4 regions of the Synechococcus sp. MU1617 genome follow, and region 3 is predicted to be linked to each of the others. Evidence: predicted binding sites of a transcription regulator. Region 3 holds the regulator's gene; each other region holds the start of a gene.
The links. The regulator NtcA, encoded in region 3, controls nitrogen genes in cyanobacteria. The targets are predictions, from matches to a motif close to GTANCNNNNGNTAC.

Region 1 (7,669 bases), on a different contig from region 3:
GATGTCACTTAAGACAATCGGAATATGGTTTGCATGGATACAACATCTTGCGATGAGGCAATAAAAAAGCTCCAGCCGCACGGGCTGAAGCCAGGTGATGGGGAACAAGCGAAACATATCGGCCCTACAGCCACAATCAAGGGCTTTGGACACCACATCTGGTGGCTGATACAGCCTTGCCCGGGCAGCTGACACCATTGACCACCAGCTGCAAAACCGAAAAGGTCAGTGCGAACCGAACCAGGAGCAACAGGTGCCGAGACGGATCGCCAACAACGCCAGAACGCCAAGCGCCGCAGACACAAACGAAAGTCCCATCAGCTGCTGACGGCGCTTCTCACTCTTGGCCTCGACCGATTGGCTGCCGTTCAACGAAAAAATCCAGACGGCTCAACTTACGCGTTTTCTGTAGCTTGCGCTACTAAGGCTGGAGCGCTGCCAGCGATTCGGAGGCTGCGTGCACTGAGTTGCGTGCGCGCTCTGAGATGACGGTGGCGGCGACAGGGCCTTTCATACAAATCGGCGCTGTTTTTCCACGACCGTGGGTAGGGCCAGCTGCGTTTGACTGCAGGCGAATTGGTTGTTCTGCAACACCACCAGGCGTGGAGCCACAGGGCGGTCATGCCACAGATCAAACCAGTCATGGCTGCATGATGAAACCCATCGGGGCAGCGTCAAGCGCAGGACAGCAACCTAAGCAACGCTGAGGCATCCCCCGCAGCTCTGCATGAATGAGTGATACGGCCAGTTGCCAAGTGCCCTTAGGCCGATGCAGAACGGGTGCATCGGATCAGCAGCCATGACCAAGCGTCGCTTTCTCGAAAAGCAACCGCTCACCGAAGCGGAAGGACTGACCGCCCTCATCATGATGGGGGTGGGGCTAACCCTGGGCGGCATCAGCGTGACGATCTTGATGGCGCTGAATGCCTCAGCCGCGGGGTCTTGGCAGGAACTCTGGCTCTCAGGCCACCTTAATTTCTGAGCTCAGGCCAACCAAGGCCAACGGAGTCCCAAAGCCTCCAAGGGATCCATCACGAGCTTGTTGAGGGCCCGGCCCAAAAGCACCTGGGGCTCTTCGGGACGGATCGGACGCACCGGATGCTCATGACGGGGCGATGCATTCGCCCCCCTCACCAGCCCACTGCGCAGCAGGGCATTGGCCGCCTCAAGACCGCAGACGTAGGCCCGTTCCTGGCACAGCCCCTTGGCACCATGCTCGCGTTCGCCCATCCGCACCCAATCGCCAGCGCAGACCACCGACGGAAGTGCTGTTTTCAGCGGCGGCCGTTGGTTGAAACTCCCGGGGGAGAACAACGACACAGAGCCCGGGTAACGCCGCACTTCAAACTCCAGCACCTGGGCGAACCGAAAGCCCGGCACCGCCTCGGGCAACAGCTCATCCAGCAGGGTTTCGACGATCTCTTGATCACTCAGCGCTGCGATCGCCGTGGCGTTGTAGAAGTCGCTGGCCACCACTGAGCCCTGGGGCTCACCACCACCCCAGAGTGCATCTTGATCCGCGTTCTGCAGCTGGTCCAGCATGAAAAAAGTGGCGCCAGCACCCTGCAAGGCGCCAAAGCGCGAGAAGACATTGGCGGGGTCGGCGACCGCTACGTAGCGATCCATCCACAACCGCACCGACACCACATCGATCGCGCCCAAGCTGCCAGCGGCCACCAGCTCCGGCAGCACATCCCTGCAGCCCGGCGACTGTGCCATCAGGGCATTCATGCCCTTGGCACCTACCGCCAGCACAACCGCATCAACGTCATCGATAACGCTGGAGCGTCCAGTTGCTTGGGAGCGGACCTCCACCGACTGGGTCGCTTCACTGGAGTGATCAAGATTGAGGCGCGTAGCCAACGTTCCTGCCAAGACAGTGAGCAGGCCAGAGTCCAGCAAGCGTTCAGCCAGGGGAGCGATCAACTGCTCGGCGATGCTGCCGGAACGCATCCACCGCACATCAAAGGAGTCTTGATGCGCCAGGGCGTAGTAGTAGAGCAGCTCCATGGTGACGGCTGCCGATAATTCCTCCGGTGGCTTGAACAGCCCCACCAGGAGAATCGGACGCAAAAACTCGTCGATCATCCGCTCACTGATTCCCAGTTGGCGGAACAGGGTCAACGCATCGATGGCGTCGTAACGCCGGAATGTCGCCTCGTTTCGATTCAGATCAAGCATCGCCACCAGTAGGCCGGCAATGCTCAAGCGATCGGCAACAGGCAGGCGCTTGAAGTTCTTGATCGTCGCCATGGCCTGCCCCAGGGGGCTGGGGAGCTGCAGCCCATCACCGAACACCGGCGCAGTGGCCTCCAGACCGGCGGGGGACCAGAAGGCGCTGGTGGTGAATTCAGTGAACACATCAGTGAGCCCAAGCTCATCTGTCAGCGCATTGATGTTGGGGTAATCCCTCCAAAAGCCCCGGGTGCCGGCTTCAAAGGGTTTGCCAGTGGCGGTGCGCATCGCCGTCCTCCCCGTGGGATCCGACATCCCATCGATCAGGGTGACGCAAACGCCTGCTTCACAGAGAGCTTTGGCGGCACCCCAGCCGGCCCAGCCAGCGCCGATCACCACCACATGGGAGGCCTCAGCGTTCATGGCCTTGGGTTGCTCAGGCATCACCCTTTGAAAGTTCCGTGAATGATCAATGCATCATGAAGCTCTAGTGCTCAATCAGAGCAAGTTCAGAGCCTCAAGCACTTGGACCCGAATGCCACCGAGACGGGCCCATGCCCGCAAGGCATCAGTTTGGGAGCGGTAAGGCCGCCAGTCGTCTTCATCAATGCGCCGTTGAATGTGACGCATCACCCGTTCAGCGACGACACGGTCACTGGATGCTTTCAGAACGATCTGCCGACCATTCAACTCAAACGTGTCAGTCATTTTTGGGTGGTTTGATCAGCTCACCGGTCTGCAACGACACCACAGCGAAGCTGCCCACAAAGACAACCGCAACCAGGACGAGGAAGGCCGCTGTGAGATTGCTGATCTCAAGCTGCCCGAGCATGAAGGCAAGCAATGGCATCATCCAAAGCAGCAACCGCTTTTGAACTTAAACGGACTGGTCGTTGTTCAGATTGCCAAGAACCATGCCGGCCATCGACAAACCGATGGCAAGCATCACAACCGCTTCGATCATGCGGCTTTATTGGAGACGCTTGGCTTCTTGAGCAGAACAGCCGCGGTGGAGGGCTTCACCGTGACCTGGCCAGAAAGAGCAGATTGAGATTGGGGCTGCCAGGTGGATGCTGCTGAACAACGGGTGGGATTTTTCAACCAAGAACTGCGTCCCATCAACCTTCAATCAGCTGTGACCAGGATTACGGATGAAGCGCAGAAGATCTGTCTGATTGGCGACCGACGCCGGAAGTGAGGTGTTTCTTGATCAAGCACTAATCGCGTCAGGCATTGCTGCCGTCAAGCGATCACGGATCTGAACAGCTGCCTGGCGATAGGCCGCCCAGCCCCCCATGCGCCGTAGATCGGCACGACCACGATCATCCACAGCATTCGATACGCATACACCCTCCACCTCAGCTTTTTCAAACGCCGCTAACAAGGGGATTTCCGCCTGCATCACATCCACATCAAAACCCTCCAAAATCTGGCGTGCTTCCTGCGCAACCCGTTGTTTTCGGCTGTCCACCTTCACCAACAACGCGGCATGCATGGTGTCCATCTGTCTGAGGATTGAAGAGAGTTCAACGGTGAGCTCCACTGATCTCGCCTGCGGCGTGGTTGGCAGCAAAACAAGATCTGCTCCCGCCGAAAGATTTTTGAGTTCATCCTCGTGGCTGCTGGCCTGCCCGTCGGTGATGATCACCTGGGCGTGGCGGGTGGCTTTCGCTGCAGCCTCCACCGGCACCACCTCAAACGGAAGCATCCCCCGGGCGGCATAAGCGGTTGCTGACCGATTGCGGTCCGCATCAACAACACACACCGACAGACCCTGCTGGGCCCAGACACAAGCCAAATGAATGCTGGTGCAGGTTTTTGCCACACCACCCTTCTGGCCAAAGACAGTCAAAAACATGGCGAAGGTTTAAATGCGCGGAATGATCGCGTCATTCGGGAAAAACTCTTCAAACACACAAATGCGGTCGGCCCAACGGGCCTCCACTTCCAAACGCATCAAGCGATTGCGCACCCACATCAAGGTGTCCACATCAATAGGTTTATGGAACTTGTGCTGCTGAGCCTTCACCCAATCATCCTTGCTCTGAGCGCTGTTCATGACCGCCAAAACTGATCTGCACTTACCGTACGGATGGCGTCTATGGGCGCCATTAGCTTCACACTGAGTAAGCATCAAAGATCACCCAATCGCAGACGAACTGTTCAGCAGAACAACGAATTAATGGAAGCTTTGAGTCCGGGCCAGAAGGTTCAGAGCTTGAGCCTCGAGATCGGTAGCCGATCCATCATTTCCACCAGTCAAGCGGCGACAGAATCGATTCAATTCTCCTTCAGCCGTAATGACTCAAAAAACACCAGAACTCAAGCCGCGTCCGGTGCATACACCTCCCAAACGTGCTTGAAGCCTTTGAAGGCCTGAGCCGAACAAAATTCTTGTTCTGTAACAGCGCGAACGACACGTGGGATTGCACCACTCCTATAAAGGATCTGTAGCAACTGCTACGCATTCACGTTCACCTCGTCTTCGGCGAGGCGCAGTTCGATTCAGGCCATGGAACGGGGACCTGAGCTTGCTTCGAGGAACTCATCATGACCCTGACCTATCGCGGCCAGAAGTACAACCAGAACAACGCTGCCGCATCCAACGCCCAGCGTCCTGTTCTTGTTTATCGCGGTCAGAAAGTATCCCGCTGACAACAGCACAACCTCTTTCAAGCCCCGCCTCGGCGGGGCTTTTTTTATGGCTCATTCGCCTTCAGGATCTGGCTGCTTTGCCTTCCAACGTTCAAACCAAACCGCGACGGCGAGGGACACACCCACGGCAAATCCAGCACCAATCAGCACCACCCCAACTTCGACCGGCATCAACGCGACCTGATTACTGCCTCAAATCATCGGACAACACCCATCAAAACGATCAGGGCTGCGCTATCGAACCAACGCGTTATTGAACCAACGACTGGTAGGCCTCATTGACGCGTCGAAAAGCTTCCGCCGAACCACCGAGATCGGGATGATGCTGCTTCACCAGTTTTCGATGCGCCTGCTTGATCTCCGCCAGAGACGCATTGGCGTCCAAGCCCAACACCCTTAAAGCTGCACGGCGTGGATCACGGGCATCGCCATCGTCCTGACGATCCGTTTGACGTTGATCCGTTCGGGTGCGGCGACCCTGCCTTCTGGAACCTGATCGGTCCTGGCGCTGACGCAGCTGCTCCACCACCCGCCGTGGATCCTCATCCAGCCATTCACTGGCGCGAACTCCAAACAACGCAAACGCCGCCAAAACTGCCGTTGTTTGCTTGTTTGGTTTGGCTCCCACCGCTGCAAGGAGATCTGTTCCCAGGCCAGGAACCAGTCGGTCCAGTCGCTGATCAAGAGTTAAGTGGGCAGGGAAACTACTGCGGTTGAGCTGATCAACCAAGACCTCCAACCCGCTCTGACGCAGTGCCGTCCATCCCGGCTGCTGGGCGAGGGCCTGCCCCCATACCCGCACCTGTTGGCTGCTGATGCGCGGTTGAGCTTGCGCCGATGGCTCGCTCCAAGGGCGATGGGATCTGGGTTCCGTACGAATGCGTTGGCGTTGCGGACGTTGCAGTCGCTCCAACTCACGGTTAAGCCGCGACAGCTCGCGGCGTAAGGCGTCGTTCTCCGCCAGCAACGCCTCAACATTGCTGGTGACCCGTTGTTCAGGGCGTCCGCCTGACCAATGACGCGGATCAAATCCCAAAGCATGTCTCCCGTCTCACCACGGCAACAAGTCACCATTGGCATGCCAGAAGCTGCCGCTGGTGGCCAGCGTCAAGCCATCAATCCGGGCCAACAGCCCCTTCACCGACTGCTCGGGCGGAATCCCGCTTGGATTGAAACGAATCATGCGGGTGCGCACCAATCCGGGATGCAAAATCGCCACAGCGATGCCCCGCGGTTCCAGATCAATCGCCAACGATTTTCCAGCCATGTTGAGGGCCACCTTCGACATCCGATAGCCATAGGAGCCTCCCGAGCTGTTGTCGTCGATGGACCCCATGCGGCTAGTCATCAGCACCAACTTGGCTCCGCTGGGCATCTGATCCACCAAAGCCCTGGCCAGCAGCAAAGGAGCAAGGGCATTCACCTCAAACTGTCGACGAATGCCATCGGGATCCAAATCCATTAGGCCCATCGACTGCAAAATCCCGGCATTGAGGATGACGCCATCGAGGGGCAAGCCATCCAGACGCTGCTCCAAGTCATCAATGGCTTGGCTATCGCTCAACTCAAGGCCGGCTTCCACCCTCACCCCCAGGCCCTCCAGTTCATCACTGGCTTGCCGGCAAACCGCCACCACATCATCGCCTCGGGCCTTGAGCTGGCGGCAGTATTCCAAGCCGATCCCACGGTTTGCGCCGGTCACCAGAAACGTCGCCATTGGGAGGTTTCAGCAACCGCCATCCTGCCGGCTCTTGCGTCACACCACCGAATGAATCACGCCAAAAAATCTCCATCGATGCCGTACTGGTGCAAACACTGCTTCACCGTGAGCACCGAAACCGTGCTGCCGGTCTCTGAATCCACCAGAAGGTAAGGACAGCCTCGGAGCACGCAGCACCGCCGTGCATCGATGTAGGCATCAAAAGCATTGGCATGGGAACACTCCTCCACCCAACCTTCACTGCTGAGATACCGCGTGAGGATCATGTCCAAGACGCCTGGGCCACTGGTTATGGCTCAGAACTTTCCGCATCCCAGGAAGTGCCTTGAAGTCTTCGGGATCGCAACGGCCCGAGAAGGCCGAAGCAAGGCTGATCAATGGGATTCAGCTGCCCCCTGCACAACGGTGACCACCTGATTCCAGGTGGCATGCACCACGCGATAGGTCTTCAAAGTGGCGCGTGATTTGGTGCGGGCGTTCACAAAGGCTTTGAACTCCGTTTTGAAGCAGATCTCCTGGATCCACTGACCTCCCGTATCAAGCCTCTCGATGCAATACATCAGAGATAAAGCAGTTAAAAACATCACAACCGCAAACCATTTGCTGAGCACAAAATCAAAAGGTGCTGTTCGGGATCAATCAAAAAAAAGCCCCCGCGATTTGCGGAGGCTCGGGTGGTGTGAGGAGTCGACGATTTTGCAACTGCCGACCCTGATTTCATAGCCCGATTTCAGATCAGCAGCGGGCCCAGCCACAAAGCTTTATCCACTACAGATAAAGAACACTGGCGCGACAGCGACGGAGCGCATCACGCACAGCTTCCAGCCTCGTCTCGTCCGGCCGCTGCAGCCCGGCAGGCACCACCATCACATCATCCGCATCCAGATGAACCCGTGCCGAGAACCAGGTGCCAGGTCCTGGCACAGACGCACGGCAGATCGGATCCTGGTTTTCGTCCAAACGTCGCTCGATCAACCAACTCTCCACCCGATCCAAGGGCTGAAAGGCCGTTGAGGCAGAAGCCACAGGCGCCATCAGGGTGAGCAGCAACAAACGCAAGGCCTGCATCACAAGGCTTGGGCGAGCGAAGCGCACCCATCGTCACAGAGAACACCTGTT
Region 2 (7,669 bases), 370 kb from region 3:
TCAACACCACGCCCCGCTCCCACTACGGCTTCCATCCCCAGAAACAGGAAGGGCTCTCCTACGCAGGTCTTCACGTTCCTGTTGGTCGCCTGACCGCCCAGGATCTGCAGGATCTCGCAACCACCAGCCTCAATTACGGCAGTGGGGAAGTGCGTCTCACGGAAGACCAGAACGTCATCCTCGTGGGGCTTCCCAACGACAAGCTCGAGGCTTTAAAGGCTGATGCCCTGGTGCAGCGCTTCCCACTGGAGCCCGGTCACATCTCCGCAGGGACGGTGTCCTGCACCGGCAACACCTACTGCGGTTTTGCCCTCACCAACACCAAGGACCAAGCCCTGGAAGCGGCCAAGCAACTCGACCAAGAGCTCAATCTTCCTGAGGAGCTGAAGATCCACTGGACCGGCTGCCCCAACACCTGCGGCCAGGCCTACATGGGTGCCATCGGCCTCACCGGCACCAAGGCCAAAAACAGTGAAGGCGTGATGGGCGAGGGCTACACGATGACCATCGGTGGGTCCCAAGGTGCCAACCCGAGCATCGGCGAAATCCATCGCAAAGCCATCCCTGCCGATGAGATCAAAGCCGCTCTCAAAGAGGTCTTGATCGACAAGTTCGGGGCCACCCCCAAGGCCTGATCGCTGCGGTCGCCGTGACGCTTCCTTTTGAAGTCACGGCTCCCCGCATCGACCACCCCCCTCACCGTCATGGCCAACCGCAACGACGTGTTCTCTCGTTTCGTCAACTGGCTCAGCGCCAGTGGTCGCGACGGAGCCGCCATCAACCGTCAGGGCGGCAGCCCTGATCTGTTCTCCCGCCTGATGAACCGCATCAGCGGTTGACATCAAAACCTTCGTCCAACTCTCAATCTCATCCGATGGACTACGTCCTCCCCAATGAGCTTGTCGACGGCATGATTGCCGCCGGCGGCAAAAAATCAACGGTCAGCGTGAAAAACCTGCTGATCCGTGGCTTTTACTCCGGAGCCATTCTCGGCCTGGCAGTGATCCTGGCCCTCACCGTGGGCATCACCGTCAAAGCCCCCTTCGTGGGCTCACTGCTCTTCCCCTTCGGCTTCGCCAGCATCGTGCTGTTCGGCATGGAGCTGGTAACCGGCAACTTCGCTCTGCTGCCGATGGCCACCTGGGCTGGCAAAAGCACCTGGGGTGCCACCTTCCGCAACTGGGCCTGGGTGTGGATCGGCAACTGGATCGGCACCGCCGTTGTGGCCGTGATCATGGCCATCAGCCTTACCAGCGGCACTATGGACGGCGCTGCTGACAACGTCGGCCCACCGATCTGGGATGCCGTGGCTCAGAAGATCATGGCCCTCAATCAAATCAACGTTGAGAAGAAGTACGAGGCCCTGGGAAGCATGGGCTTCTTCCTCGCCTTCCTGCGCGGACTGGTGGCCAACTGGTTGGTTTGCCTGGGCGTGACCATGGCTCTGGTGAGCAAGAGCGTTCCCGGCAAGATCCTGGCCTGCTGGCTTCCGATCACCGCCTTCCAATCGATGGGCATGGAGCACATCGTGGTGAACCAGTTCCTGCACACCGCCGGCCCGATCCTCGGTTCAGGCGTCCCCTTCACCAAGGTGATCTTCTGGAACTTCCTGCCTGTCACCCTCGGCAACATCGTTGGCGGCATGGTGTTCATCGGCATGCTCTTTTACAGCACCCACCGCACTCCGATGGAGAACGTGCTGCCGACCGAGCACGATGAAAAGCTGGAGCGTGAGCTCGCTGCTGAATTGGGTGCCCGCTGATCCATCCATGAACGAGGAAGCCGTTCTCTGGGAACGGCTCGCCCGATCACGACGCGCTCCATTGGAGCCTTCTTGGCTGGGGGAGGTCTACTCCCCCAGCCTTTCTGTTGATCTGCGACGAGCCCTCTGCGAAAAACTGGGGATGCAAGCCGAGCGCGGCTGGCCCGTGATTCAAGAACTCCTCGCTAGCCATGGGGTTCTGCCCGATTTAGTGATGGCAGCAGGGCTATGCCACCAGAGTGAGGCCCGAGATTGGTTGTTGGCTCAACTCGAGCAAACTTCGGACGATGAGGACGCCAATCTGATGGTGGTTCAGGCTCTGGCTTGCTGGGGCGCCGAAGTTCCGCAATCCGTGGTGGTGAATTGCCTGCATCACCCAGGCCAACTGCACCGACTGGCCGGCCTGCAACTGCTCAGCTTCCGGTCCCACTGCCTTGACGACGATGAACTGCTGCAGTTCTGCCAAGAGGTGTTGAATGATTTTCGCGATCCAGTCGTTGTGGCGGCCATTCGGGTTCTGCAACGCCGCGATGGCGCGTTGATCAGCGAAAAGCTGGCAGACCTGTGTCGCAACGGTTCACTGCCTGTTGCCGAGGCCGCGTTCCGCGCGCTCGGTTGTATCGCCACACCTGCCAGTCAGCGTTGTCTTCTGGAGTTGAGCCAGGACCTGAATGACGAAAATCGACGCAAGATGGCCAGCACCCAACTAAGCCAACAGTTCCGCCAATAAAAAGGCCCCGCTGTTGCGGGGCCATGATGCCCTCAATCAAGGCATTTGGTTGTTCACCACTTTTTGTAAGGCAGGAACTTGCCGCACATGGTGATTTTGACGCGATCACCCTTGGGATCCTCCACTTTGTCGACATCAAGCGTGAAGTCGATCGCGCTCATGATGCCGTCACCAAAATGTTCCTGAATAACATCTTTCAGAGGCATTCCATAGACCTGCATGATCTCGTAGAAGCGATAGATCAAGGGATCAGTGGGAATCACAGGATCGAGGCTTCCCTTGGTGGGGAACTCCTGCAAAGCGGCGGTGATGGCCGGATCAAGGGAGAGCAGCTCAGCCAGCTTTTCAGCCTCTTCCTTGGAGGCCGTGGCTTGTCCATAGAACAAGGAAGCAATCCAGACCTCATCAAGGCCCATGGCCGACTCCAGATCGGCAAAGCTCATTCCCTTGGCTTTCTTGGCGGCCATCAAGGTCGCGGTGACGGTCTCCTGAGAAGGAGCTGACAACGACGGGGTCGAAGGAACAGCTGAAACAGTCATGATTGAACGAAAAGTTGTTATGGCCGCTTCAAAAACAGCGTCCCAAGCTGGAACGTCTCAGCAGCAAAGAAACTGTTGCGCAAACGCAGGCTTAACAATGAAGCATCAGCTACAAAACAACAGCCTATTTTGAAGCAACAAGCACAGCAAACAAACCCATGATGCGGGTGAAATTAGTTAGAGAAGAAATTTGAAATGAGCCAATTTTTCCAATCCATGGCAACCCTGCTTCAGGCGCAATTCCTTCCTCCAATAACAGCGCCCCAACTGATCCTGGAACGGCTCTATTACGCCGAAGGACGCCACCACCCTGAGCATCCACGTCATGGCAGCTTCGAAGGGTTATCACGGCTGAGCAGGCCCTGAGCTTTCGTAGCAATTGCTACCCCTACCGGGTGAGTCGCTCCTGAAGACTGGCCACAGCTTGAGGCCGGACCTTTGACGAGCGCAGTTCTCTCCGGCCGCGACCGCTTCAAGCAGCACCTGCGCAAGGTGGGAAGCGGCGAACACACCAGCAAAGGGATGAGTCGCGAGGAAGCGGCTGATGCCATGGAGCTGATGCTGCAGGGCGAAGCGACGCCCGCACAGATCGGCGCCTTCCTGATTGCCCATCGCATCCGACGACCCGAGCCCCAAGAACTCACGGGGATGCTCGACACCTACCGAACCCACGGACCGGTGCTGCAATCCACCGCTGGCAGTCGAACACCGCTCTGTTTCGGCATGCCCTATGACGGGCGCACGCGCACAGCGCCGATATACCCGCTCACCGCGCTGGTGCTGCTGGCCTGTGGTCAGCCGGTGGTTCTGCAGGGCGGTGACCGGATGCCGATCAAATACGGCGTCACCGCTATTGACCTGTTCCGCCTTCTCAATCTCGACCTCACAGGTCTGCCGATCAGCGCCGTTGCAGAGGGGTTCCAGCAGAACGGCTTCGCCCTAATCCACCAACCGGATCACTTCCCCATCGCGGAAACCCTGATCGGCTACCGCGAGGAGCTGGGCAAGCGTCCCCCGGTTGCCAGCCTGGAACTCCTCTGGACACCCCATCAAGGCGACCATCTTCTCGTGAGTGGCTTTGTCCACCCACCAACAGAAGCCCGCGCCTGGGAAGCCCTGAAGCAAGCCGGAGAAACCGATGTCCTCACCGTGAAAGGGTTGGAAGGAGGAACCGACCTGCCCATCGGCAGGGCCTGCATCACGGCCCGGGTGCGGAACGGCGAAGCGGAACGATTGATCCTGCACCCCCGGGACCATGGCTGTCACGACGCCGATGTGGAATGGACTGACGACAACACCTGGGCCGATCAGGCGCGAAACGCACTGCAGCACAAAGGCCCTCTTTGCGACGCCGTGCGCTGGAACGCCGGCGCCTATCTGTGGTTCTCCGGCTGCTGTGAATCCCTGGAACAAGGCATTCAACTGGCAGCGTCTGCTCTGCAAACGGGCCAGGCCCGAGCCATGCTCGATCAACTCTGCGCTTGGCGGAGCAGCTTGACCATCCGATAGCGCTCGAACGGAACGCCTCCAATCAGGATCGTCTCCGGCGTTTCCACACACCAGCCACGTCGCTCCAGCAACGGTCGGCTGAACTGGCTGGCCTCCGTTCGCAGATGCCGGACGCCGGACGCCAGCGCATCCGCCTCAATCCGGTTCAGAAGCGCACTGCCATGCCCCCGCCTCGACGCACAACCACGGCAATAGAGCAGCGACAAACGATCTTCGGGATGGCGGATCGCAAACGCTGAACCATCGGTGGTGAGCCATCCCGAGCCTTCCCGAAAGCTCGCGTCGAGCACGCCGGGCAACCAAGCCAGGGCCGCCCAAGCCCTGACTTGTTCATCTGAATAAAGGAGGGGAGCCTGCGATTCGATCGCATCGGCATAGATCTCCCGCAACAGCGGTTGATCCTCCGGAGCAATCGGACGCAAAGCCATGGCAGCCGCCTGTTGGAATGTGAGTCTCTCCTGCGTGGCAGCAAGCTTGCAGCGTCCTCGGATTCCCACACTGCTCAGCGCGTTTCTCACGCTGCTTAACGACCGGCTCAGCGAAAGCATTGTTTTTCCGCTGTTGCCCTTTCTCCTCGCCCAGTTCGCCCCAGACGGACGAACCCTGGGTTTGTTGGCGGGAAGCTATGCCCTCGCTCAGTTCCTGGTCACCCCATTGATCGGCGCGCTGAGTGATCGGTACGGCCGCCGCCCCGTGATCAGCATCTGCGTCGCAGGATCCGTGGTGGGACTCGGCCTGTTTGCAGTAACGGTTTCACTGCCTTGGCCCAGCCAAAGCCTGCTTCCCCTGTTGCTGCTGTTCGCAGCTCGGATCATTGACGGCATCAGTGGCGGTACGGCAGCGACGGCCAGCGCCGTGCTGGCGGACATCACTCCTCCCGACAAGCGGGCCCGTGCCTTCGGCTTGATCGGCGTGGCCTTTGGCTTGGGGTTCATCCTTGGGCCCTTCGTTGGCGGGCAACTGGCCCAGGTGTCGGTGTCCCTTCCCGTTTGGGTGGCCACAGGCTTCGCTGCTCTCAACCTCTTGGTGGTGCTCAATCTGCTGCCGGAAACCCATCCTCAGGACTCGCGCAAAAGCCTGCCCAGAAAACGCGACCTAAATCCTTTTGCACGACTCAGCCAGGTGCTGATGAACCCCAGCGTGGGGCGACTGTGCGGAGCCTTTTTCCTGTTCTTTCTGGCCTTCAACGGGTTCACCGCCATCCTGGTGCTCTATTTCAAGCAACGCTTCGGCTGGGGCCCTGAACTGGCCACCACAGCGTTCCTTGTCGTGGGGGTCGTCGCCACCGTGGTCCAAGGAGGGCTAATCGGGCCCCTGGTGAAACGGTTTGGTGAATGGCGTCTGACCTTGCTGGGCCTGGGCCTGGTGATCATTGGATGCCTGCTGATACCGAGCGTCGGTGCATCCGATCGGGCCGGCGCCATCTTCATCGCCGTCGGCATCCTGGCCCTGGGCACCGGCCTGGTCACACCAAGCCTGCGCAGCCTGGTGTCACGGCGCCTAGGTCGGGAGGGGCAAGGCAGCGCCCTCGGCAGCCTTCAGGCCCTGCAAAGTTTGGGCAGTTTTCTCGGTCCACCCTTGGCGGGATTGAGCTACGACCTTCTGGGTCCAGTGAGCCCCTTTGCCGCAGCGGCAACCGTGTTGGTGATCGTGATCGGCCTAGTGGCCGGCAGCCCTCTGCCGGACATCTCCGACACACAACCAAGCCAGTCCTGATTGCTACGTTTCGGCTAACGACACCAGCGCCGAGACGTTCAGCCCATGTGCGCAGCAGCATTAGCCCCGGAGCACTACATCAACCGGGAGCTGAGCTGGATCGCCTTCAACGAGAGGGTGCTGGCCCAGGCCCTGGATCCGCGCACACCTCTGCTCGATCAAGCCAAGTTCAGCGCCATCTTCAGCAACAACCTCGACGAATTCTTCATGGTTCGCGTGGCGTCACTGAAGTCTCAGGTGGAGGCGGGCGTCAGCAAACCGAGTGAGGACGGGAAGTCACCCCTGGAGCAACTGCTGGCGATCCGAGAGCGACTGATTCCCCTGCTGCGAGAGCAACAGGTGCATTACCGCCAACATCTGAGGCCGAAGCTGCTCGAGCACAAGGTTGAGCTACTCGATTACAAACAGCTCAACGACGACCAACGCCAGTGGGTTGATAACACCTTCCAGACGTCGGTGTTTCCGGTGCTCACACCCCTGGCTGTGGACCCCGCCCATCCGTTCCCCTTCGTCAGCAACCTGAGCCTGAACGTTGCCGCCGTGGTTGTTGATCCAGAAACAGGACAACGACAATTTGCACGGGTCAAAGTTCCCCAGAAAAATCTTCCTCGCTTCATCGCCATCCCGTCAGACCTGAGCGGCCAGGAGCACAAACCCGTTCACACTGCCATTGCTCTCGAACAGGTGATCGCCTTCAACCTGAAGGAGCTGTTCCCTGGCATGACAATCGAAGGGCACTACTTCTTCCGAGTGACCAGGGATGCAGATCTGGAACTGAGGGATCTGGAAGCTGATGACCTGATGCTGGCCTTGGAACAAGGGCTGCGAAAACGACGAATGGGCGGAGAGGTGGTGCGCCTCGAAGTTCCCAACGAGATGCCTCAGGACGTGGTGGAGATGCTGATGACGGGACTCAGCGTTGAAGTGGAAGACCTCTATGTCATCGATGGCCCCCTGGGGCTGGACGACCTGCTCAGCCTGACTTCACTACCGCTACCGAACCTCAAGAGCCGAACCCACGGGGGCCAGACACCAACGTTGCTTGCCCGCAGTCAGCAACACCTGGTGGAAGAAGGAGCGATCAAGCCGGATGAATTCGAATCCATTTTTTCGGTGATTCGCCGTCAGGACATCCTTCTGCACCATCCCTACGAACTGTTCTCGACAACCGTCGAAGAGTTCATCAACCAGGCAGCGGACGATCCCCAGGTGATGGGCATCAAGATGACGCTCTACCGCACGTCAAAAGATTCCCCGATCATCGCTGCACTAATCCGAGCCGCCGAAAACGGCAAGCAGGTGATGGCCCTTGTGGAATTGAAAGCGCGATTTGACGAAGACAACAACATCCAATGGGCCCGGCACCTGGAGCAGTCCGGGGTTCATGTTGTTTACGGGGTGCTCGGGCTAAAA
Region 3 (7,669 bases):
GGAGGCTTCGAGTGGCAGTTCTCCTGGGCCTTTGACCGCGGCGAACTGATGGTGGAGCCGTCCTTGGGACGAGCCCTGATTGAGGATGCCCTTCGGCGGTTTCTGGTGCGTTCTGATTACAGGCTGGAACCGGGGGGTGACTACACCTTCATGGTTAGGGCCAGGTTCTGAGCGAGAACGTGGGAGCAGGCACCGGCCATTTCAGGCGGCACTGCAGGTGCTCCTCGAGCATCACCAAAGCGGCCACGGCATCCAGATCCACCGGTGGAATGCGCAGTCCTGCCGGCAGCATCCGTCGCCAACCTCGAGCCGGCCACAACGTCCAGTAACGCTGTCTTGCCCTCAGGGTTGTTCCCTGTTCAGGAATCACGGTGAGATTGCCCAGCCATTCCAGTCGCTTGATCCAGGCTCGGCTGCCCGTGCCGTCGCCGATCAGGATGCGGTCGAGAGCTTGGTCGTGATTCCACTTCTCCAGCCAGGGTCCCACAGCGTCCGGGGCCAGCACATGCCCTTCGCGCACGAGGCCGAGCTGAAGATCAGCCAGCACAAGACCACATTTGCAGCGGCCTGGATCGAGAACGGCCACCCGTTTCATGGGGATGGCTGAATTGTGACGACGACAGGATCGGCGCTGTTGCTGACCCCTGCGGAAATCACTTCCAATCCAACGCTTTGGCTGGGTCCTTCCATCAGGGTCTGGGCCAGTTGGGAGAGGGCTGATCCATCGAACTGAAGGCCCTCGCTCAGCGATCCTCTCCGCTGCACCTCGGCATAGGCCGAGGCCAAGAGAAGGTTCAGTCGTGTGCGAATGCCCTCTGGCGTGCGTTCATCCGGTGGCAGTGTGGTGGTGGCCAGCACGTCTCCGCGTTGGGCCACTGGCCGGTTGGGACGCACCTCGGGGAAGGCGTACACCGCTGTTTCACCCCGCAGCACATTGGTGGCGGAGCGCAGCGAGATCACCCAGGTCTCTGGTTTGCGGATGATGCTTTGCAGGCGTTCAACATCGCTGCGCGGAACGCGGATCAACTGGCGTTCGGGGGCTTCGCCAGGCCGCACTTTCCCGTAGGCGTTGAGATTGGCCTCCTGCAACAGCCTGTCCACAGCCTGTTTCGCCTGGTCTGGGGCATCGAGTCGAACCGTTGCTCTCGCCAAGGTCTGTCCGCTGCTGATCACCACCGATCCACGCCTCAGGGCGACCAGATTGCGTTCCAGTTCCTTGAGTTCCTGCTCACCGGCACGGATGCGGCTGCGAACGCTGTTGAGTTCGGCTTCCGTCCGCTGGATGTCCGCATCGCGGGAGGCGATGTCCTGGCTGAGGCGTTCACGTTCAGCTTCGAGTTGGGCCCGCTCTTTCTGAAGAGGAGCCAGTTCAAGGCGCAGGGTGTTGGCCCGTTGCTGCGATTGCTTGAGCTCAGTGGCTATCCGCTTGGTTTCCGTTTGGGTCTTGTCCCGTTCCCGCTCGGCTGCCTCGAGCTGTTGCCGGCTGTCCTGGAGTTTCTCCTGCAGGGCATCCAGTTCAAACAGGCCCACCCGCAACTGCCGGCTCACCAGCAGCATCAGGCCAAGCGAGAGTGCGCTGATCAGGCTGCCGGTCAGCACCGTGATCAAAACGGCGGTGCGCCTTGGGCGCATCCTGAACAAACTGAGTCGCGCTTTGCCGACGCGGCTGCCCAAACGGTCGCCCAGGGTCGACAGCACGCCCCCGAGCACCAGCAGAACCAGGATCAGTGCCCAGCCGCTCATGGCTGCACCCGTCGGTCGATGGCCGGCTTAGCTGAAGCGTTTGGCCAGAGCGATTGGATCCAGAACGGTGATTTTCTTGCGGTCAATCTGAACCAGACCGGATTGACGCAAGTCTCCCAGCAGACGCGTGATTGTGACCCGTGTTGAGCCAATTGCTTCGGCGATGGCTTGATGGGACAGGCGTAGGTCGATGGTGATGCCCAGCTCATCTGCCACGCCGAAATCCCTGCACAGCACGAGCAGGAAGCTCACCAGCCGGGATGACATGTCCCTGTGGGTCAGGGTTTCAATCATCGTTTCGGTCTGCAGAATTCGGCTGGAGAGACCCTGCAGCAAGCGCAGGCCAACGCTGGTGTCTGCTTCGATGGCGGCCTTCACGGAGGTCGCCGGTGCCGTCACCATTTCGACCCGGGTGAAGGCCACAGCGTGGTAGAAACGATCGGACCTTTGACCGGTCAGCAGGGACAGCACTCCGAAGAGGCTGTTCTCGCGGAGCAGGGCCACGGTGATTTCTTCACCCGACTCGTAAACGCGGGACAGACGCACGGCTCCCCGGCGGATCAGATACACCCGTTCTGCGGGATCTCCGGGGAAGAAGATGGTCTTGTTGCGGTCAACCAGTTCACTGCTGGCGCCATCGAGATCCCGGATGATCTCCAGGAGAGAACGGTTGGCCGGCTCTGCGCTGGGAGCTGGAGCCACCATCTGCGGGGCGTATCGGCTGAAACCTCGGCTACTGGTCATGACAACCCCCTGGTGAGGCGAAGTTACGGAGCTGGCGGTGGCCGCCATGTAGCGGTTATTACGTAACGCTGCTGTGCTCGTTGAAGGCCTGGCGTTGCGCCTGCATCAGGGATGACACTCCCGGCTCCGCTAAATCCAGCAGCTCATTGAGTTGGTTGCGGCTGAAGGGCGCTCCCTCAGCAGTTCCCTGGATTTCCAACAGACGTCCATCGCCGGCCTGCACAACATTCAGGTCCACCTCAGCTCGGCTGTCTTCGCTGTAGTCCAGATCCAGCAAGGCCTGGCCATCCACCAAGCCGACGGACACGGCCGCCACCTGGTCGATCAGGGGCGATTGCTCCAGGACTCCTTGTTCCACCAGTGATCGGCAGGCCTGGTCCAGGGCAAGCCAAGCCCCGGTGATCGAGGCCGTCCTGGTGCCGGCGTCCGCTTGGATCACGTCGCAGTCGATCAGCAAGGTGCGCTCACCAAGGCGCTCCATGTCGATCACGGCGCGCAGGCTGCGGCCGATCAACCGCTGAATCTCCTGGGTGCGACCCGAGAGTTTCATCAGCTCCCGTGATTGCCGCTGTGGGGTGGAGCCGGGCAGCAGACGGTATTCGGCGCTGAGCCATCCCAACCCTTCTCCCTTACGCCAGCGGGGAACCTTGTCCTCCAAGCAGACGCTGCAGAGCACAGCGGTTCGACCGGTGTGAACCACAAGGGAGCTCAAGGCGAACCCCATGGGATTCCAGGTCACCGAGAACGGTCGCAACTGCTGCGGGCGACGGCCATCAGTGCGGTGTTCAAGGGATTGGCTCATCGGTGGTGTGCAGTTCGTCAAGCCTCGCAGGCGGTTGGGTCTCGCCCTGTCCAAACACCATGGGTGGTGTCAATCCTCTTGTGGAATGTGATCTCGCCGCTAGATTCAAGGTCTCGCCGGGATCGCCCGGACAGATGCTTCCGCGATGACCACAAGCCTCGCCGACCCCCAAGCCTTCCAGAACTCCCTGGATCGGGATCAGCAGGCTTTGCAGCGGGCGGGCCTCAGGCCCTTACCTTCTGTCTCTGACCCGCCACCCCTACATCTGGTGGCTCCAGAAGGGCAGCTGCAAGTGCATACAGCGCCCTACCGAGGCAGTTTCGCCAATGTTCTGAGTCAAGCCATGCGTGCTGCCGGCTTGGGCAGTCGTGTTCTGATCAGTCAGTTCCTCAAAGGGGGCGTTCAGCAGGGACCTGCAGGACGGGTGCAGCTCTGTGGAGGCCTTGTCTGGCTGCGGCCGGAAGTGCCCCTCTGCCTCTCCTCGCCGGGGCATCCCGGTGGCGCTGAGGCGGTGGCTGCTGTTTGGTCCATCTGCCGCCAGCATCTGATCCAGGGAGATCTCGACCAGCTGGTCTTGGATGAAATCGGTCTTGCAGTGGCCTTCGGATACCTGGATGAAGCGGACGTGATTGAAGCCCTCGAGCAGCGGCCCGCTTCGATGGATGTGATCATCACTGGACCTGCAATCCCCGCCGGTGTGGTGGAGATGGCAGATCAAGTCACGGAGTTGCGCCGAGGTTTCTGATGCTCAAGTGCGATCGCTGGATCACTGAACAGGCCGGTCAGGGAATGATCGAGCCATTCCAGAGCGGTTTGGTCCGTCACCTCGAGCCGGAGCAGAAGCTGCGACCGGTGCTGAGTTTCGGTTGTTCGTCCTACGGCTACGACCTGCGCCTGTCTCCTCAGGAATTTCTGATCTTCCGGCATGTTCCGGGCACGGTGATGAACCCCAAGCGGTTCAACCCGGCCAACCTCGAGCCCACCCCCCTTCATGAGGATGAAGACGGGCGCTACTTCATTCTTCCGGCGCATTCCTACGGCCTCGGTGTGGCGTTGGAGAAGCTGCGGGTTCCCCCCAACATCACGGTGATCTGTTTGGGCAAGAGCACCTACGCCCGCCTTGGAATCATCGTGAACACCACCCCTGCTGAAGCGAGCTGGGAGGGTCACCTCACCCTTGAATTCAGCAACAGTTCCGGCGCTGACTGCCGCATCTATGCCGATGAAGGCATCTGTCAGCTGCTGTTTTTCGAGGGTGATCCCTGCTCTACCACCTACAGCGATCGACAAGGTAAGTACCAGCACCAACCGGAACGGGTGACGCTGGCCAAGGTTTAGATCTCTCTTGAATTAGGGAGCTAAACGAGCACGGTGCAGCCTGCTTTTTTCGTACCAGGCTGCGAATTCAGGGGCCCACTCCACCATGTGGGGCCACATCAGATCGCAGAGCTGGCGGATCTCTAACTGGGCATCAAGCTTGGCTCGCAGATCCATGAAGTGCAGGAACGCCCGCAGGCTGAAGCTCACCACAAAGTGCTGGCGGTAGTCGAAGGGAAGGATGCCGCGGGCATGCTCTTCGGAGAAGCCGGCCTTGAGCAGATCCCTGTAGCGCTCGGCGGCGCTTCGGCACAGATCGAGGTCCTGTTGGCGTAGCGCTTCGGTGTAGGCGTATTTCTTGCCCTGCCGATCGCTGTACTCGCCGACAGGCCGCAGATAAAACACCTCTTCCAGGTCCAGGGCTCCATCCGCTGCACGGCAGATGCGTTCACCGGTGTAACGCATCGATTGCACATCGAAGCTCACCCCCACCCGGTGGGTGCGGGCCTGCTGCATCACCGAGTGTGGGAACCAGCCCACGTTCAGAACGATCTGCGCATGCTCCATCGGGCCGTAGTGGCCGCGTTCTCCAGATAGCAGACGTTTCACACAGATCTCTCCAGCTCGCTGCTCATCGGGCCAGTTGGCACGATCTCCGGCCACGAACCCTTCGCTGTAGTCCTGATGCATGGCGGCGTACACGCATTGCTGCGGGTTCGGCGTAGCTGCGATCAGATCGACCCGAAAGCGGTCCATGGGAGCGTCAGAGTGACGAGTTGTGGTGATCATGGCGAGGCGTGTCAACCATGGCTGCGGGGCCCGGCCGTGGATTGGCTCGACGCTCCAGCCAATGTGTTGTCAGCGGAGGTGGAGGCTGGCAGCTGGCTGACGTTGCCGACGCCTGGCAGAGCCGGCAGCGGCTGATCCTCAAGCAGTGCTGTGGTGAGCAGCTGGAGTTCCTCAGGGCTGCGCAGACCAACAGATCTGCCCCTCGGCTCTCCTTCAGCGTTAAACAGATTCAGCTGAGGGATGCCGTTGACGTCGTAGCGATCAACGAGATCTTGCCAACGGGGGTTGTCGACGTTCACCAGAACTACATCGAGTCGATCCCGCGATTTCTTTTCCAACTCCAGCATCGAGGGCGCCATCTCCCTGCAGACCTGGCACCAATCGGCGTAGAACTCGATCAGCGTTGGGCGTCCATTGGTTAACGCCGTTTGCGGGTCGAGGGATCGTCTCGCCAGCTGCTCCATCGGGCTTTCGCTCTGAATGCCGCCGCGCAGGATGACCAAGCCAAAAGCCAGAGCCACCGCGATCAGCACCAGCACCCATCGCTGTGCCGTGCCCAGGGGCGAAGACTCCGGGGTGCCTGTCATCGCACTTCAACCGCAGCGGTCACTCTGGCAGCTCCTTCGAAAGGCCGCCGCTAACTTGCATCCATGCCAATTCTGCGACTGCTGAGCCTTCCGGTTCGAGCGCCGTTGCTGACGGTGCTGTTTCTGGTTGCAGTTGTGCTCGGCAACCATTGGCAGATTGTTCAGCCCACCTTCACGTCTCTCTACGACGTGAGTGCGGTCTGGTTCTGGTGTTTTGTGCTGCTGCAGACCCAGGTGGTTGTCGTGTTCTGCACGATGCCGGATCTGCTGTTGAGACAGGTGTCGTTGCTCATGGCATCAAGCCGGGTGATGACGTTAGTGGTCACGCTGCTGGTGGTGATCACTGGTGGCATCTACCTGTTGAAGCTCAATGTGCTCACCGACGTGCTCATCCTGGCTTCAGCCTTGTTGTTGGCCAGGCTCGATCTCATTCGCATCGGCGTTCTTCCCGCTGCTGGGATCTGCCTGGTTTTGATGAGTTTGGTCGTGATCTCTGGCATCGTCGCCGGAACGCTCTTGCCGCACCCCAGCGTCAGCCTCTTCGCAGAAGGATTGGTTGCCGCCTAGGTAGCCGAGCAGATTATCGAGCACTTTCTTGGTGTAGAAGCGCGTTTCCGGGTAGGGAATGCGTTCCACCCAGAGCGCGGAGTCGTCTGCATCCGTGGGTTGCGTCCAAGCCGCCACGGCACCTGGCCCGGCGTTGTAGCTGGCAATGCTGCGAAAGGGGTCGTTCTCCCATCGCTCCAGCAATTGGTTGAGGTAACGCGCGCCCAGTTTGAAGTTGTTGGCGGGATCCTTCAGCATTGGCGTGCTGGTGGTTGCGCCAGCCATCTCTGAGGCCGTGGAAGGCAGCAATTGCATCACACCAACGGCCCCGGCGGGAGAGACGACTCCAGGTGCGAAGCGTGATTCCTGTTTGGCGATCGCTCGCAGCAGATTGGCTTGAAGGCTTTCTTGCTTGGCCGCTGTCTGTATCTCAGCTTCGAAGAGGTGAGGGAATTGGCTGTGATGGAGAAGACGGCGTTGGTGGCAGCTGGGATCACGCCAGCGGAGGCTGAGCCACCAGAGCTGATCCAGTCCCATCCAGGTGTCCCCGACGGCCAGGCGCAGCCTGCCTTCTGCGAGACGTTCCTCGGGTGGCGGCGGGATTACAGGATCTCCCAGGGCCTGCCAGGCCTCCCAGGCGGCGTGCACCTGGCCCAGGCGCCAGAGCTCGTTCACCAGGCTGTGATGGCTGTTGAGCGGTTGCCAGGTTGGTGACTCTTGCTGCGGGTCTGGGGATCGCAAATCCAGGGGTTCGGCGATGCCCAGCTGCTCCATGGCGCGCCATCGGTAGTAGCCCCCTGGGAAGGCCCTGATCAGGCGGCGCCAGGTGCGTTCCGCCTCTGCCACATCACCGAGTTCCTGATGGCTGCGCCCAAGCCAGAACAGCCGCCGCGCCTCCAACGGAGGAGGCAGGGGGCCATCCTCGTGGCGGCGTTCCAGCAGGTCGCGGGCACGATTCCAATCCCCAGCGAGAAACGCCTTGCGGGCCAGGTCCCATTGGAGTTGCCAGATGTCGGGGTCGTTGGGCCAGCGGCTTAGGGCGGCATCCGCTCCATCGCCGCCGGCGAGTCGCACGCGGGCCGCGGTCACAGCGGCTGAGCGCTCCTCAAGGGCAGCCGGTAGAGCATCCAGTACACCAGGT
Region 4 (7,669 bases), on a different contig from region 3:
CGCCGAACTGGTGGCCTTGCAACAGGCAGCGATCGTTCAGGACGACTGGAGATTCAACAACTGCACCCTGATCGTCACCCTCGAGCCCTGCCCCATGTGTGCAGGGGCCTTGGTGCAGGCCCGCATGGGAACTGTGGTTTTTGCGGCAACAGACCCCAAGCGCGGTGGCCTGGGGGGAAGCCTTGACCTCTCTACCCATGCCAGTGCTCATCACCACATGAGGGTGATTCAGGGCGTGCGCGAACCTGAGGCGAGGGGGCAGCTGGAACGCTGGTTCAGGCAGCGGCGGCGACAGAACCGCTGAAGCGAGGCAGCTCTGTCTCAAACAGGTTGAGCAGACGGTTCACGTTTTCAGGGTTGGAGTTGTACCCCATAAGACCGATGCGCCAGATTTTTCCGGCCAGGCTGCCGAGTCCGCCACCCACCTCGATGCCGTGGTTGTTGAGCAGGTGTTGGCTAAAGGCCTTGCCATCCACACCTTCAGGAATGCGAACCGTGGTGAGGGTGGGCAATCGGCGGTCGGCTGGGACATGCATCGAAAGGCCGAGGCTTTCCAGACCACTCCAGAGCATCTCCGCATTGCTGCGATGGCGTGCCCAGGCCTGATCGAGACCTTCTTCTGCCAAAAGACGCAGAGCCTCACGCATGCCGAAGTTCATGTTGACCGGCGCAGTGTGGTGATAAACGCGGTCACTTCCCCAGTACTGATTCAGCAGGGAGACATCCAGGTACCAGTTGGGAACCTTGCCCTGACGAGCTGTCATCTTGGCCTCAGCACGGGGACCCATGGTGAAGGGGCCGAGTCCGGGAGGGCAGCTCAGGCCCTTCTGGCTGCAGCTGTAGGCAAGATCAACCTTCCACTCGTCGATGTAAAGCGGTACACCCCCCAGGGAGGTGACGGTGTCGAGCAGCAGCAGGCAATCGTGCTTCCGGCAGAGGTCGCCAATGCCCTCCATGGGTTGGCAGACACCCGTTGAGGTTTCGGCATGAACCATCGCCAGGATGGCAGGCTTGTGCTCGATCAGCGCCGCTTCCAGCTCATCGAGGGAGAACCACTCACCCCAGGGCTTCTCAATGGTTTTCACCTCAGCGCGGTAGCGGCCGGCCATGTCAGCCAGTCGCAGGCCGAAGTATCCCTTGACCGCCACGAGAACGGTGTCTCCCGGTTCGACGGTGTTGGCCAGGGTTGCCTCCATGGCAGCACTGCCGGTGCCGCTCATCGGAAGTGTGAGGCGGTTGTCGGTCTGCCAGGCGTAACGCAGCAGCTCTTGGACCTCACCCATCAGCTCCACGTAGAGAGGATCAAGGTGACCAATCGGCGTTCTCGACAGAGCCTTCAGAACCGTTGGGTGGGCATTTGAGGGGCCGGGTCCAAGCAGAAGGCGGTCGGGTGTGCCGATCGGTGCAAAGGCTTTGCGGTGACGATCGTCAACAGGAAGGAGTGAGTTCGTCGTCGCCAAAGCCCTGATCGTTGGTTCGTGATGGTGAGCCTACGCAGTCACGCCCCTTGGGAGGGTGAGGAAAGCGCAATTGCAATCTGTTCGAATCTTGCTTGAACCTGTGGGCTCAGCGCTGGCGCACGTTCGTTTCACCAAGGCCCTTGGCCAGGTGATCAAACGGCTGAAGGACGGTGGAGAGCTGATCGGATGCAGCACCGTTGGCCAGAAGCATCTCGGAAACAACTTCTCCCAACAAAACGATGCTGCGGACTGTTGGGCCGGTGGGTACGCCGAGACTCTTATAGGTGTCGTCGAGTCCGTTCAGAACACGCTCATTGAGGATCGTGGAGTCACCAGCCACCAGGGCGTAGCTGGCGTAACGAAGGAAATAGTCCATGTCCCGCAGGCAGGCGGCGAGCCGGCGGGTGGTGTAAGCGTTGCCGCCAGGCAGAAGCAGGTCGGGTTCATCCCGGAACAAGCGCTGACTGGCTTCACGCACAATCTCGGCAGCAGAGCCGTTGATCAGCTCAACGGCCTGAATCCGCAGCGTGGATTCATCTAGGTACGCATTGATGCTGTCGATCGCTGGACGATCGAAATAACGACCCAACTGGTCGTAGCGACCGATCAGACCGCTGATTGCATCGCGCATGTCCCTGAATCTCCAGAGGATCCCCAGCGGAAGCTAACACCGTTGAGGCGGTCAGATCCTTTGGCAGGCCTGCATTTCAGCCAAGTTGACAGAAACGGTTACGCAGTCGCCCTCTAGCGGTTAAAACGTACCCCTTGATACAAAATGGTGGCTTGTGGCTGTTTACGGTCACATCACTGCACAATTCAGTCGAACAGTCCTTTCTTATGTCGAAATCCCCCCAGGACGTCCTGCGCCAGATCAAGGACGAAGGCATCGAACTGATCGACCTCAAATTCACCGATCTGCACGGCAAATGGCAGCACCTCACGGTCTGCACCGATCTGCTGGAGGAAGAGTCCTTCACTGAGGGCCTGGCATTTGACGGCTCATCCATTCGCGGATGGAAAGGCATCCAGGCCTCCGACATGGCCATGGTGCCGGACCCCAATACCGCCTGGGTGGACCCCTTCTACCGGCATAAGACCCTGAGCATGATCTGCTCGATTCAAGAGCCACGCACCGGCCAGCCCTATGAGCGCTGTCCCCGCGCCCTGGCCCAGCGAGCTCTGAACCACCTGGCCAGTACCGGGCTGGCCGACATGGCTTTCTTCGGCCCTGAGCCGGAGTTCTTCCTCTTCGACGACGTCCGCTACAACTCGGCCGAAGGTGGTTCCTTCTACAGCGTTGACACCATCGAGGCGGGCTGGAACACCGGACGCATCGAGGAAGGCGGCAACCTCGCTTACAAGATCCAGGAGAAAGAGGGCTACTTCCCTGTCGCTCCCAACGACACCGCACAGGACATCCGCTCCGAAATGCTCCTGCTGATGGGTCAGCTGGGCATCCCCACCGAGAAGCACCACCACGAGGTGGCTGGCGCGGGCCAGCACGAACTCGGCATGAAATTTGCTGAGCTGATCGAGGCCGCCGACAACGTCATGACGTACAAGTACGTCGTTCGCAACGTGGCCAAGAAGTACGGCAAGACGGCCACCTTCATGCCCAAGCCGGTGTTCAACGACAATGGCTCCGGCATGCACGTGCACCAGAGCCTTTGGAAGGGCGGTCAGCCCCTGTTCTTCGGTGAAGGCACCTACGCCAACCTCTCGCAGACGGCCCGCTGGTACATCGGCGGCATCCTCAAGCATGCTCCCGCCTTCCTGGCCTTCACCAACCCCACCACCAACAGCTACAAGCGTCTGGTGCCCGGGTTTGAAGCACCGGTCAACCTCGTCTACTCCGAAGGCAACCGCTCTGCCGCCGTGCGGATCCCGCTCACCGGCCCGAGCCCGAAAGCCAAGCGCCTCGAGTTCCGTTCGGGTGATGCCCTTGCCAACCCCTATCTCGCCTTCAGCGCCATGCTGATGGCCGGTCTGGACGGCATCAAGAACCAGATTGATCCCGGCGATGGCGAAGACCGCGACCTGTTCGAACTGGCAGCTGAAGAGCTGTCCAAGATCGCCACAGTTCCTGCGTCACTCAACGGCGCTCTCGAAGCGTTGAATGCCGATCGCGCCTTCCTCACCGCTGGCGGCGTGTTCAGCGACGACTTCATCGACAACTGGATCGACCTGAAGTACGAGGAGGTTCAGCAGCTTCGCCAGCGGCCGCACCCCCACGAATTCACCATGTACTACGACGCCTGATCAGCGCCCATACATCCCACGACCCGCCTCCCTGGAGGCGGGTTTTTTTGTGGACTGCTAAGCACGCGATTGCGCGTCACATTCGCTGGAATAGCGCTGTTGTCTGGATCCGCGATGGCATCAACGCCCCTGAGCAAGCTTGCGTACCAAACGCTTCAGCAAGGCAAAAGCATCGCGGGCCTGGCCCACAAAGAGCTGAGCACAAAGCTGATGGAGCTGCTGGCTCCCGATGCCGTTCCCAAGACGGAACCCGTGTCCGCAGAAGTTCTTGGAGAGCTCCGCCTGGACATGGGCAAGCTCCAGGAACAGGATTGGCAGGATGCCGAACAGGGGATTTACCCCGAGCAGTTGTTGTTCGATGCCCCCTGGCTCGACTGGGTCAGCCGCTACCCGCAGGTTTGGATGGATCTTCCCTCCACGTGGGATCGACGTCGTGAGCGCAACGTGCGCGATCTGCCCAAGGAGACCGACAAAGAGCTTTACCCCGAGTACTACCTCCAGAATTTTCATCATCAAACCGACGGGTATCTGAGTGACCACTCGGCCGGTCTCTACGACCTGCAGGTGGAAATCCTCTTCAATGGCACCGCCGATGCCATGCGACGGCGGGTCTTGGCTCCGCTGAAACGGGGCTTGAAGCACTTCGCAGACCGTGCACCCGGCTCCCTGAAGATTCTCGATGTGGCAACCGGCACGGGCCGGACATTGCACCAAATCCGGGCTGCTGTGCCCCACGCACAGCTCATCGGAACCGATCTCTCCGAGTCGTACCTGCGTCAAGCCAACCGCTGGCTGAATGACGGCGATGCATCGCTGGTTCAGCTGATCCGTGCCAACGGAGAATCCTTGCCATTGGCGGGAGGATCGGTTCAAGCCGTTACCAGTGTGTTTCTGTTGCACGAACTGCCGGCGGAAGCACGCCAGAACGTCCTGAACGAGGCCTGGCGTGTACTCGAGCCTGGTGGAGTGTTCGTGCTGGCCGACTCTGTTCAGATGGCTGACTCACCCAAGTTCGCTGCAGTGATGGAAAACTTCCGGCGTGTCTTCCATGAGCCCTACTACCGCGATTACATCGGCGATGACATCGACGCCCGCCTCTCAGCTGCAGGGTTCGAAGGCATCACCGCGGAAACCCACTTCATGACGCGGGTCTGGTCAGCGCGCAAACCCATCGCAGAGGCCAGCTGAGGGGATTCCCTGACAGCGTCCCTTGCACGAACGGCTGCGAGCCATAGGGTGTGATCGATTCTGAAGGGAACTTCATGACAAATCCCTTCCGGCTGCGTTGGCTTCAGGGCTGGACGTTTCAGGTGGTGCTGATGGAAGGCCATGTGCAGGTGGAAGCCCACGGTTTCGGCATCTGCCTACGCACGGCTGTGATGCCAGGGGAAAGTCCTCAGGCAGCGGCCGATCGTTTGGTCTTATCTGAAGATCGACGCAGGCGGGCTCTGCACAATGCCTGGCTTCGTGGTCAGGACATGGCGCAGCCCACTGAAGTGTCAACGACGAAGGAGGTTGCCCCCTCCTCCAATTCGCTGGTGGTGGTTGGCTAGGCCCATCGCCAACAGGTGACCTGTTCTCCTGATCTATTCAGAGCCGAGCAAGAAACCAAGCCAAAGCAAACCCTGCTCCACCAAAACGCATTGCCCTCCAGAAGCGCTCCCCCGAAGACGGTGAGAGGGGCCATCCCACAGGTGGCTGGCTAATCAGGTTGGAGCCAAGCTTGCCTCGTTGCACCCAACGCCGCGCAGCAACACCCGACCGGGCATGGGCCTGACATTGGCCTTGCAATAGAAGGCGGGAGGCACGGTGGAGCCAACGCAATGCACTGCTGGGACGTTTGCCTTTGCGCTGTTCCACGCCGTTGCACCCACATCACCCGAAACTAGATCGATCTTCTGATCCAGGGATGACTTCACCCGACGCCCCATGGCCCGACTCCGCCAAAGCCAAGGCGGAAGAGCTGCATCAGTTGCTCCGCATCGGCGATCGCGACTGGCATCAGCTGAAGAGCCACCGACAGCGGCGTGGAGCCGAGTTGCTGGCGGCTGCGATGGTGCAACTGCTCCGCCAAGGGAACAGCTCCGACGTGGAGAAGCTGACCCAACAGGCGCTCGGATGGTTCAAAGGAGAGTTGAAGGATCCGGGCTGTCCGCGTCACTGACGGGCCGGCGGCAGGCCAGCTGCAGGCGATTCCCGCGCCGGCTCCAGCGGACATCATCAAAACATTGGTGGATCAGAAACAATCCACGGCCGCTGGCAGCATCAAGCGCGGTCGGCAGAGTTGCGGTACGGGACTGCTCTGGAAGGCCACAACCCTCATCTTGAACCTGCCAGACCATCCAATTGGGCGTGAGGATGCGGCGAACGCGCAGCTTCTTGGCGGGGTTCTCAGCGTTGCCATGGCGAACGGCATTGACCAGGGCTTCATGCAATCCCAGTTCAATCCGCTGACTGGTGAGAACACAACCAACTGGCTCAGTGAGCAGCTCCAGCAAAGGGGCCAACTGCAGGGTCGACGGCAAGTTGAACTCAGCCCAGCGAAACCTCTTGGACGGCACAGTTGGGCACGTAGACGTCGGTTATTCGAACTTACCGTTGATGGGAAGTCCCGTCAGAATCTCCGGGCCACAAGTGCCGGATGATTCAACAGGGAATCCATCAGGCGAACGCCACGAAGCTGATTGATCAACGGCATATGCCCCTCTGGGGCCTCGATCGACCAGGTGAAGGCACTTGGATAACGCGTCCAGACGCCATCGCATTTCCAGCCGATCCGGGGCCAAAGGCGTTCGTAACGCCCATCGAGGGCTGACAACAACTGGGACTGGGCTGTGAAGCCAAAGCGACCTTGGGAATACACCGTCCAGAGTCGATCGAGACTGACCAGATCAACGCCGGACATCGGCGCTACTTCTGAGAAATAGACGTAGCCCCGTTTCACGGCGGCATCACCGGCTAATTCGCGGAGGCACTGACTGGTAATGCGATCTGCCTCCTCAAAGTTCTGATGGAGCAGCTCCTGCTGCAGCGGCCCATAATCCAGGCCAGCCCCGGAATCTGTGGTCAACCAGCCTCGATCGGACGACGGGATCAGAGCGGAAACAGCATCGGGCTGGTGGCGTTGCAACACCTGCAAAATCCAACCTGCAGCCCAGTCATCACCTGCGGGGTCGAAACCAGAGAGCAGTTCTGGTCCAACCGCAGCCAGCTCCTCAACACGGGTTTCGATCTGCTTGATCAGAGGACGTCGCTGGCGAGGTGTTCCCTTCGCGAAACGATCCAGCAGCTGGTCAACGCTGAGTTTTGTGGCGGGTGTTGAACCGGAGAGCATGAGTCGCAACCGGCCCCAACTGGCTCGGTGTGGCCCACTATGTCAGGCATGGGCGAGACATGTTCAATCGAAATCCTGCAGCTGCGCGAGCTGAAGGGACCTTTGGTGGACGTGCGCAGCCCCAGCGAATTTGCGAAAGGCCACTGGCCTGGGGCCATCAACGTGCCTCTCTTCGACGATGAGGAACGCGCCGCAGTCGGCACTGCCTACAAGCAGCAGGGACGGACACCAGCGATTCACCTGGGGCTTGAACTCACCGGCCCCAAGCTCAGCAGCTTGGCCCGTCAAATGGAAGGCCTTCGTCACCAGGGGGATCCACGGATCTACTGCTGGCGGGGCGGAATGCGCTCGGCCAGTGTGGCCTGGCTTGCCCGGCAGATCGATCTCAAGCCGAGGCTCCTTCAAGGGGGATACAAGAGTTATCGGCGCTGGGCTCAGAGCCGATTTGAACAGACCTGGCCCCTTCGCGTGATGGGCGGACGCACGGGAACAGGGAAAACCGATCTGCTGTTGGCGATGGCGGCGCGCGGTGCAGCCGTCGTTGATTTGGAAGGGCTTGCCAACCACCGCGGAAGCAGTTTCGGCGGCCTTGGCCTGCCGGATCAACCCAGCACCG

Region 1: the regulator NtcA is predicted to act here: its motif matches at 4,626-4,639, upstream of FZZ90_RS08990 (DUF4278 domain-containing protein).
Region 2: the regulator NtcA is predicted to act here: its motif matches at 3,131-3,144, upstream of cynS (cyanase).
Region 4: the regulator NtcA is predicted to act here: its motif matches at 2,219-2,232, upstream of glnA (type I glutamate--ammonia ligase).

What each region holds. Positions count from the first base shown of each region.
Region 1 is NZ_VTLB01000004.1:25,973-33,641, forward strand. Features, by position in the region: gene FZZ90_RS08955 (hypothetical protein) at 226-372, opposite strand; gene FZZ90_RS08960 (hypothetical protein) at 800-982, shown strand; gene FZZ90_RS08965 (FAD-dependent oxidoreductase) at 985-2,619, opposite strand; gene FZZ90_RS08970 (hypothetical protein) at 2,674-2,883, opposite strand; gene FZZ90_RS08975 (hypothetical protein) at 2,873-3,226, shown strand; gene FZZ90_RS08980 (ParA family protein) at 3,386-4,033, opposite strand; gene FZZ90_RS08985 (hypothetical protein) at 4,043-4,234, opposite strand; gene FZZ90_RS08990 (DUF4278 domain-containing protein) at 4,726-4,830, shown strand; gene FZZ90_RS08995 (J domain-containing protein) at 5,081-5,866, opposite strand; gene FZZ90_RS09000 (SDR family oxidoreductase) at 5,882-6,547, opposite strand; gene FZZ90_RS09005 (hypothetical protein) at 6,604-6,816, opposite strand; gene FZZ90_RS09010 (hypothetical protein) at 6,925-7,110, opposite strand; gene FZZ90_RS09015 (hypothetical protein) at 7,319-7,645, opposite strand.
Region 2 is NZ_VTLB01000002.1:240,997-248,665, forward strand. Features, by position in the region: gene FZZ90_RS05115 (ferredoxin--nitrite reductase) at 1-635, shown strand, start outside; gene FZZ90_RS05120 (ferredoxin--nitrite reductase) at 663-839, shown strand; gene FZZ90_RS05125 (formate/nitrite transporter family protein) at 875-1,762, shown strand; gene FZZ90_RS05130 (HEAT repeat domain-containing protein) at 1,770-2,492, shown strand; gene cynS (cyanase) at 2,546-3,031, opposite strand; gene FZZ90_RS05140 (cyanate hydratase) at 3,227-3,397, shown strand; gene FZZ90_RS05145 (anthranilate phosphoribosyltransferase family protein) at 3,470-4,540, shown strand; gene FZZ90_RS05150 (GNAT family N-acetyltransferase) at 4,501-4,968, opposite strand; gene FZZ90_RS05155 (MFS transporter) at 4,967-6,256, shown strand; gene ppk1 (polyphosphate kinase 1) at 6,302-7,669, shown strand, end outside.
Region 3 is NZ_VTLB01000002.1:609,820-617,488, forward strand. Features, by position in the region: gene FZZ90_RS06930 (DUF3146 family protein) at 1-171, shown strand, start outside; gene FZZ90_RS06935 (resolvase) at 155-595, opposite strand; gene FZZ90_RS06940 (DUF3084 domain-containing protein) at 592-1,743, opposite strand; gene ntcA (global nitrogen regulator NtcA) at 1,771-2,487, opposite strand; gene rph (ribonuclease PH) at 2,546-3,289, opposite strand; gene FZZ90_RS06955 (cob(I)yrinic acid a,c-diamide adenosyltransferase) at 3,435-4,034, shown strand; gene dcd (dCTP deaminase) at 4,034-4,627, shown strand; gene thyX (FAD-dependent thymidylate synthase) at 4,640-5,362, opposite strand; gene FZZ90_RS06970 (thioredoxin domain-containing protein) at 5,407-5,982, opposite strand; gene FZZ90_RS06975 (hypothetical protein) at 6,046-6,549, shown strand; partial or broken gene FZZ90_RS06980 (transglycosylase SLT domain-containing protein) at 6,643-7,669, opposite strand, start outside.
Region 4 is NZ_VTLB01000001.1:251,424-259,092, forward strand. Features, by position in the region: gene FZZ90_RS01445 (nucleoside deaminase) at 1-304, shown strand, start outside; gene FZZ90_RS01450 (alanine--glyoxylate aminotransferase family protein) at 276-1,460, opposite strand; gene FZZ90_RS01455 (allophycocyanin subunit beta) at 1,567-2,091, opposite strand; gene glnA (type I glutamate--ammonia ligase) at 2,298-3,719, shown strand; gene FZZ90_RS01465 (class I SAM-dependent methyltransferase) at 3,834-4,907, shown strand; gene FZZ90_RS01470 (copper-binding protein) at 4,982-5,272, shown strand; gene FZZ90_RS01475 (DUF6439 family protein) at 5,629-5,883, shown strand; gene FZZ90_RS01480 (ATP-binding protein) at 5,843-6,280, opposite strand; gene FZZ90_RS01485 (GUN4 domain-containing protein) at 6,334-7,053, opposite strand; gene mnmH (tRNA 2-selenouridine(34) synthase MnmH) at 7,093-7,669, shown strand, end outside.